2 regions of the Stenotrophomonas sp. YJH_SMC_33 genome follow, and region 1 is predicted to be linked to the other one. Evidence: riboswitches for the same ligand, from Rfam matches in the RefSeq annotation. Region 1 holds a riboswitch; the other holds the start of a gene.
What was found. A riboswitch is a leader RNA that binds a small molecule or an ion and turns the genes downstream of it on or off. The one in region 1 is predicted to bind thiamine pyrophosphate.
Positions count from the first base shown of each region.

Region 2: another riboswitch for thiamine pyrophosphate. It lies ahead of thiC (phosphomethylpyrimidine synthase ThiC); the one in region 1 lies ahead of AC5P9W_RS10230 (TonB-dependent receptor).

Region 1 is NZ_JCAFVJ010000005.1:89,772-93,185, forward strand. Features, by position in the region: gene AC5P9W_RS10230 (TonB-dependent receptor) at 1-1,134, opposite strand, end outside; TPP riboswitch at 1,205-1,300, opposite strand; gene AC5P9W_RS10235 (phosphotransferase enzyme family protein) at 1,344-2,468, opposite strand; gene AC5P9W_RS10240 (glycine zipper 2TM domain-containing protein) at 2,594-3,001, opposite strand; gene AC5P9W_RS10245 (XVIPCD domain-containing protein) at 3,248-3,414, opposite strand, start outside.
Region 2 is NZ_JCAFVJ010000001.1:62,308-65,721, reverse strand. Features, by position in the region: gene AC5P9W_RS00330 (BCCT family transporter) at 1-1,338, opposite strand, end outside; TPP riboswitch at 1,584-1,684, shown strand; gene thiC (phosphomethylpyrimidine synthase ThiC) at 1,767-3,414, shown strand, end outside.

The sequences.
Region 1 (3,414 bases):
CTCGAAACGGCCGCGCAGCTCGGCACGGGCCTGCTGGTTGCGGCGGGTGTCGTCCGGGCTGCGGTAGTCGTAGACGTCGTAGTCGCCATTGGGCGCGAAGTAGTTGCCGGGCACGCTGCCATCGGCGCACTGCACGGCGTAGTAGCAGCCATAGGCGAAGGCGACGTTGTCATCGATCACCGACCGGCTGTGGCCGACCGACACGCGGGACTGCCAGGCGTCGTTGAAATCGTAGGTGTGCAGCGCGGTGATGTTGGTGCTGGCAATATCCACCGGGCGCTGCCACGGCTGGTAGCCGAGCAGGTGCTCGCGGTCGACGCCGCGCGGCAGGTCACGCGCGCCCAGCAGCTGGTAGCCGGACACCGAACGTTGCGAACTGGTCTGGTAATTGGCGTCCACCTCCAGCTTGCCGCGTTCGCCGATCAGCCAGTCGGCCGCGAGCGAGTAGAAATTGCGGCGGCCATCGGCGTGCTCGACATAGGAATTGCTGGAATCCCACGCGGCATTCAGGCGCAGGCCGAAGCGCGGGGTGATCCAGTGGCCGACATCGACGGCGACGTAGCGCGAGCCTTCCGAATCGGTGCCGAGCGTGGCGGTGCGCACTTCGGCCGGGCGCTTGCCGATGTAGTTGATGATGCCACCCGGTGCCATCACGCCTGCGGCCAGGCCGGCTTCACCCTTGAGGATCTCAACCGACTGCACGTTCTCCAGCGCCAGGCGCTGTTCGCCGGCGATGGACAGGCCGTTGAAGCGGTAGCCGGTGGCGGCGTCCAGCGCGAAGCCACGGATGGCGATGTTCTGGTAGTAGCCCACAGGTGCATACGCATCACCCAGCGAGGCATCGTTGCTGGCAAGCTCGGACAGCGAACGTACCTGGCGACGGTCGAGATAGTCGCGCTCGAGCACGTTCACCGACGCCGGCGTGTCCTTCCACGAACCGCCGCCGAAGGCATTCACGCGCGAGGTATCGGCCTTCGGTTTGCCGGCCTGCACGCGCACCGCTGCCAGTTCGGTCGGCGAATGCTCGGCGCCGGTGGCAGCCGCATCGGGGGACGCCTCGGCCTCGCTGGCGTGCAGCGGCAGCGCGGCGCAGAGGGCGAGGGAGAGCAGGGTGGGGCGCAGGCAGCGGTTCATTCGATTCGTCTTCGGACAACAAGGGAGACGAAGCGACGGCGCGCAGGTGCACCTGCCCATGACGGGGGTGTGGCTGCGGCTCAAAGCTCCCTACGCCGGTGCAAACCGGATCAGGTTCCAAGGGACTCTCTCAGCCTGGCAGATCCAGGCACCCCCGCTTCAGGTGACCATTTCACTACAAATGGTACGGATTTGCGAGCCGGCGCCCTTCAGGCTGCCGCGTGCAGGGCCTGCAGCAATGCCTGTCCCGGCGCGCTGTGGAACCACGCCGGGTGCCCCAGCATGAAGGGCCGCCACGCTACATCGGCATTGGCGGTCGAGCCGGTGACGCCTTCGAAGTACTCCACTTCGGACAGTGCGAAGTCGAAATGGACCATCGGCAGCAGGTCGGCCAGCAGGTGCACGCGTGCCGCCGACAGCGGCAGCGCCTGGCGGTAGCCGTCGAGCAGCGCCAGCGCGATATCGATGCGCACTGCCTGCATGCCGCGCTCCAGTTCCAGCCACGCCACCGCGTTGCGCTCGATCGCGGTGGCGAGGTCGAACAGTGCGCTGGTCGGCGACGCCAGGCCGAAGTCCAGCACGGTGCTGATCTGCCCATCGCGCCACAGCAGGTTGGAAACATGCCAGTCGTTGTGGGCCCACAGCCGCGGCTCGTCGCGCAGGCGCTTGGCCAGGCCGGCATGCCACGGCAGCACGTCACGCTGCAGCTGCGCTTCCCACGGAATGCGCGCGAGATAGCGGGCCAGCGCGGGGCGCTCGTGCAGCCCTGCCTTGATGGCCGCGATCGGATCGTCGGCGCGGATCAGATCGTCGCGCGCGACCAGCACATGGGTGCTGCGCTGGGGCGCGTGGTAGCTGGCGGCGGCACGGTGCAGCTGTGCGAGTGCGCGTCCGGCTTCACGGGCCTGCGCGATATCGGTCAGCAGCGACCACGACACCGCGTCGCGATACAGGTCCTCACCGACGCCAACCGCATGCAGCTCGAAGGTCCATTCGCCATGCTCGACGGCAGTGTGGCCATCGGTGGCCGGCAGCACCTGTACTACCGGCACGCCGGCGGCGGCGAGATGGGCGATGAAGTGGTGTTCTTCTTCCAGGCAGGCCGCGCTGCGCACGCTGTGGTGGTGGCGCTTGATGAACACCGCGCCGTCCCTGCCATTGACGATGGCGGCGGCCGACAGTGGCCGCGGGCTGTGCCAGCGCGGTTGGCTCTGCTCGTCCAGCTGAGGGTAGCGCTGGCGCAGCCACGCAATGTCCGCCGCGCTGATCGGTGGCCAGTCGGCAGCAACCTCGTCGTTGTTCAGGCCCTGCACGCGGTGGGAGGAAGAAGTCATGCCGCAGCCCCGGTGGGGAAAGTCGCATCCAAGGCTGCGCATTCAACGCCATGCACGTGGCCAACGCAAACGGGCGGGTCATCGACCCGCCCGTCCGTGCATCGGCACGGGAGATGCCGTGCCGCTTACCAGCCGCGATGGCGACCGCGGTCGTGGTAGTAGCGGTTGTCGTAGTAGCGCTCGCGCTGCCAGCGACGGTTGTCACCGCGGTCGTAGTAGCCGCTGCGGTAATAGCCACGGTCGTAACGACGATCGTAGCGGTCGTCATAGCGGCGGTTGTCGTAGTAACGACGGTCGCGGCGGTCGGAGGTGGTCAGGTTGCCGATCGCGCCGCCGGCCACGGCGCCGCCCACGGTGGCGGCAGGATCACCGTTGGAGAGCAGGTTGCCGGCCACGCCACCGACCACGGCGCCGACCAGGGTGCGCTTGTCCTTCCTCGACATCGCGCTGGCATCGCTGACCACGGCCACACTGGCCACCAATGCCAGAGCCATCGCCAGACCACGGAAGCTGAGTGCGGAAGTACTGAGCATGTTCGTTCTCCTGTGAGGTGCATGCCACGCTGGGCAGGGAGGGCGCGGGGCGCCCCGGCTGCCGTGGTGTCCACGCTGGCGTTCCAACATTGCCGGAACATTGCCTGGTCCACCGTGCGGCTTGCGCATTCATCTAGCGGCAGGCGGCATGAAGCAAGGCTGAAAGCGGCCCCGGCCGCTCAGCTGGCAGAAAGGGAAAAGGCCACGCGGACGTGGCCCTCCCTTCTCTCCCAAGGCGCTGCGGGCTTAGACGCCCATCGCCTTCTGTGCCTGCCGGGCCTGCTCCTGCTGGGCATCCTGCTGCTGGTGCAGCACGTTTGGGGCGCCCTGCACGGCACCACTGCTGAGCGCCAGGCTCTGCTCGCTGGCGGCACGGGTCTCCAGCGCCACGCGGCTGGCCGCCGGGTCACCGA
Region 2 (3,414 bases), on a different contig from region 1:
GGAACCCGCCACGAGCGCAATGCCGACACCCCACGCCACTTTGTGCTTGCGCAATGGCTCGCCCGCGCCGTCCGTGGACATGCTGGCCAGCACAAGTACCGCAGAATCAGCCGAGGTCACGAAGAAGATCATCAGTAGCACCAGCGCAATGCACGACAGCAGCAACGGCAGCGGCATGCTGTCGAACATGGTGAACAGCACCGTTTCATAGCCGTTGCCCAGTGCCTGCAGCAGGTCGGCCTGGCCGAAGATCTGCATCCAGATCGCGGTGCCACCGAACACCGAGAACCAGAAGAAGCCCAGCAGCGTCGGTGCCAGCACCACGCCGATCACGAACTCGCGCACGCTGCGCCCGCGCGAGATGCGCGCGATGAACGAACCCACGAACGGTGCCCAGGAGATCCACCAGGCCCAGTAGAAGATCGTCCAGTCCGCGACCCAGGTGCTGGACGAGAACGGTGACATGCGCAGGCTCATCGTCACCAGCTGATTGAGATAGGAGCCCAACGTCGTCGTGAAGGTGTTGAAGATCGCGCCAGTCGGGCCGAGTACCAGCACCAGCGCGAGCAGCAGTGCAGCCAATGCAAGGTTGAAGTTGGACAGCCATTTCATGCCGCGGCCGACGCCGCTGAGCGTGGACGCCATGTACAGTACGAAAGCCACTGCGATGATGGTCAGCTGCAGCGGCACGCCCGCCTGCACGCCGAACACGCGTTCCACGCCGGCCGCGATCTGTATCGTGCCGAAGCCCAGTGCTGTAGCCACGCCAACCGCGGTGGCGACGACCGCGGAGATGTTGACCATATGCCCGATCCAGCCACGATGGTGACGGCCGATGATCGGTTGCAACATATCGCTGATCTGGCCACGGCCGTTGCGGTTGAACTGGAACCAGGCCATTGCCAGGCCGATCAGCGCATAGATGGCCCAGGGGTGCAGGCCCCAATGGAAGAACACGTAGCGCATGGCAGCACGCGCGGCGTCCATGCTTTCAGGTGCCAGCCCTTCCGGTGGCTTGCTGAAGTGCGAAATGGGCTCGGCGGCGCCCCAGAACACCAGACCGATGCCCATGCCAGCGGCGAACAGCATCGACATCCAGCTGGCCCGCGAGAACTCCGGTTCGGCGTCCTCTCCGCCGATGCGCAGGTTGCCGAAGCGGCCGAAGGCCAGGTACATCAGGAATACCAGGGCCAGGAACACGACCAGCAGGTAGAGCCAGCCGATGCCGCGGATGAGTTCGCCGAGGATGCTCTGCACCACGGTATTGAAGGGACCGGGTGCAACACCGGCGAGCAGCACCAGCAGCAGAACCAGTGCAATGGAAACGCGAAACACCATGAAGGGGCTTCTCCGATCAAGGGATTGAGGGGAGCGAGCAGAGCTTGCTGCGAGGGGCCGGCGACATGCAGCACAGACCGGGCAGGGGCCGCGAAGGCGGCGAGGAAACATCGGCCGCAGCGGCAGGATGCGCGTGCACGTTACTGAATGCGATGTCACGGTTTTGTTAATACAGAAACAGCGGATCCACGCCGTGCGTGGATGGAACAGCCATGGGCTGCAGCACGTTCTATGCTCTAATGCACACCAAGAAGCGGGGGTACCGGGCCATGTGGCCACGGTTGAGACAGTCCCTTGGAACCTGATCCGGCTCATACCGGCGTAGGGAAGCTTTGCAATGCAGCCGTGCCCGGACTCCGCCCAAGGACCGTCCGCGCGGGGTCGCAGTGCGCCGCCGCTTCGTCCCTGACCTTCCTGGACGATGCCCGATGAACGCACAGCTCTCCGCCCTGCAGCAACAGGCCCAGCAACTCTCCGAATCCGTGACCCGGCCCATTCCCGGATCGCGCAAGATACACGTGGCCGGCTCGCGCCCGGATCTGCTGGTGCCGATGCGCGAGATCGCGCTGACCCGCACGCCGACCCTGTTCGGCGGCGAAGAGAATGCGCCGGTCACGGTCTACGACACGTCCGGCCCCTACACTGATACGGGCGTACGCATCGATCTGTCCGCAGGCCTGCCGGCGCTGCGCCGCGGCTGGGTGGAGGAACGCGGCGATACCGAACAGCTCGAAGGACTGAGTTCTTCGTTCGGCCGCGACCGCGAGCATGACCCGAAACTCGATGCCGTGCGGTTCCCTGCGCGCAGCCTGCCACGCCGTGCGCGAGCCGGCGCGAACGTCACCCAGATGCACTATGCGCGGCGCGGCATCATCACGCCGGAAATGGAGTTCGTCGCCATCCGCGAGAACCAGCGGCTCGACGCGGTCCGCGATGCCGGCCTGCTGCAGCAGCACCCGGGCGAGTCGTTCGGTGCTTCAATCCAGAAGGTGATCACACCCGAATTCGTGCGCGACGAGATCGCACGCGGCCGCGCGGTGCTGCCCAACAACATCAACCATCCGGAAAGCGAGCCGATGATCATCGGCCGCAACTTCCTGACCAAGATCAACGCCAACATCGGCAACAGTGCCGTGTCCTCCGGGATTGCCGAGGAAGTGGAAAAGCTGGTGTGGGCGATCCGCTGGGGCGGTGACACGGTGATGGACCTGTCCACCGGCAAGCACATCCACGAAACCCGCGAGTGGATCATCCGCAATTCGCCGGTGGCGATCGGTACCGTGCCGATCTACCAGGCGCTGGAGAAGGTTGACGGCCGTGCCGAGGCGCTTACCTGGGAGATCTTCCGCGACACGCTGATCGAGCAGGCCGAGCAGGGCGTGGACTACTTCACCATCCACGCTGGCGTGCTGCTGCGCTACGTGCCACTCACCGCCAAGCGCGTGACCGGCATTGTCAGCCGTGGTGGCTCGATCATGGCCAAGTGGTGCCTGGCGCACCACAAGGAGAATTTCCTCTACACGCATTTCGAGGACATCTGCGAGATCATGAAGGCCTATGACGTGACCTTCTCGCTGGGTGACGGCCTGCGCCCGGGCTGCATCGCCGATGCCAACGACGCCGCGCAGTTCGGTGAGCTGGAAACGCTGGGTGAGCTGACGAAGATCGCCTGGAAGCATGATGTGCAGACCATGATCGAAGGCCCCGGCCATGTGCCGATGCAGCTGATCAAGGAGAACATGGACAAGCAGCTGCGCGAGTGCGGCGAGGCGCCGTTCTATACGCTGGGCCCGCTGACCACCGACATCGCGCCGGGCTACGACCACATCACCAGCGCGATCGGTGCGGCGATGATCGGCTGGTTCGGCACGGCGATGCTCTGCTACGTGACGCCGAAGGAGCACCTTGGCCTGCCCAACCGCCAGGATGTGCGCGACGGCATCATGGCCTATCGCATTGCCGCGCACGCAGCCGACCTGGCCAAGGGGCATCCGGGCGCGCAGGTGCGCGACAACGCGCTGAGCAAGGCGCGTTTCGAGTTCCGCTGGGAAGACCAGTTCCACCTCGGCCTGGATC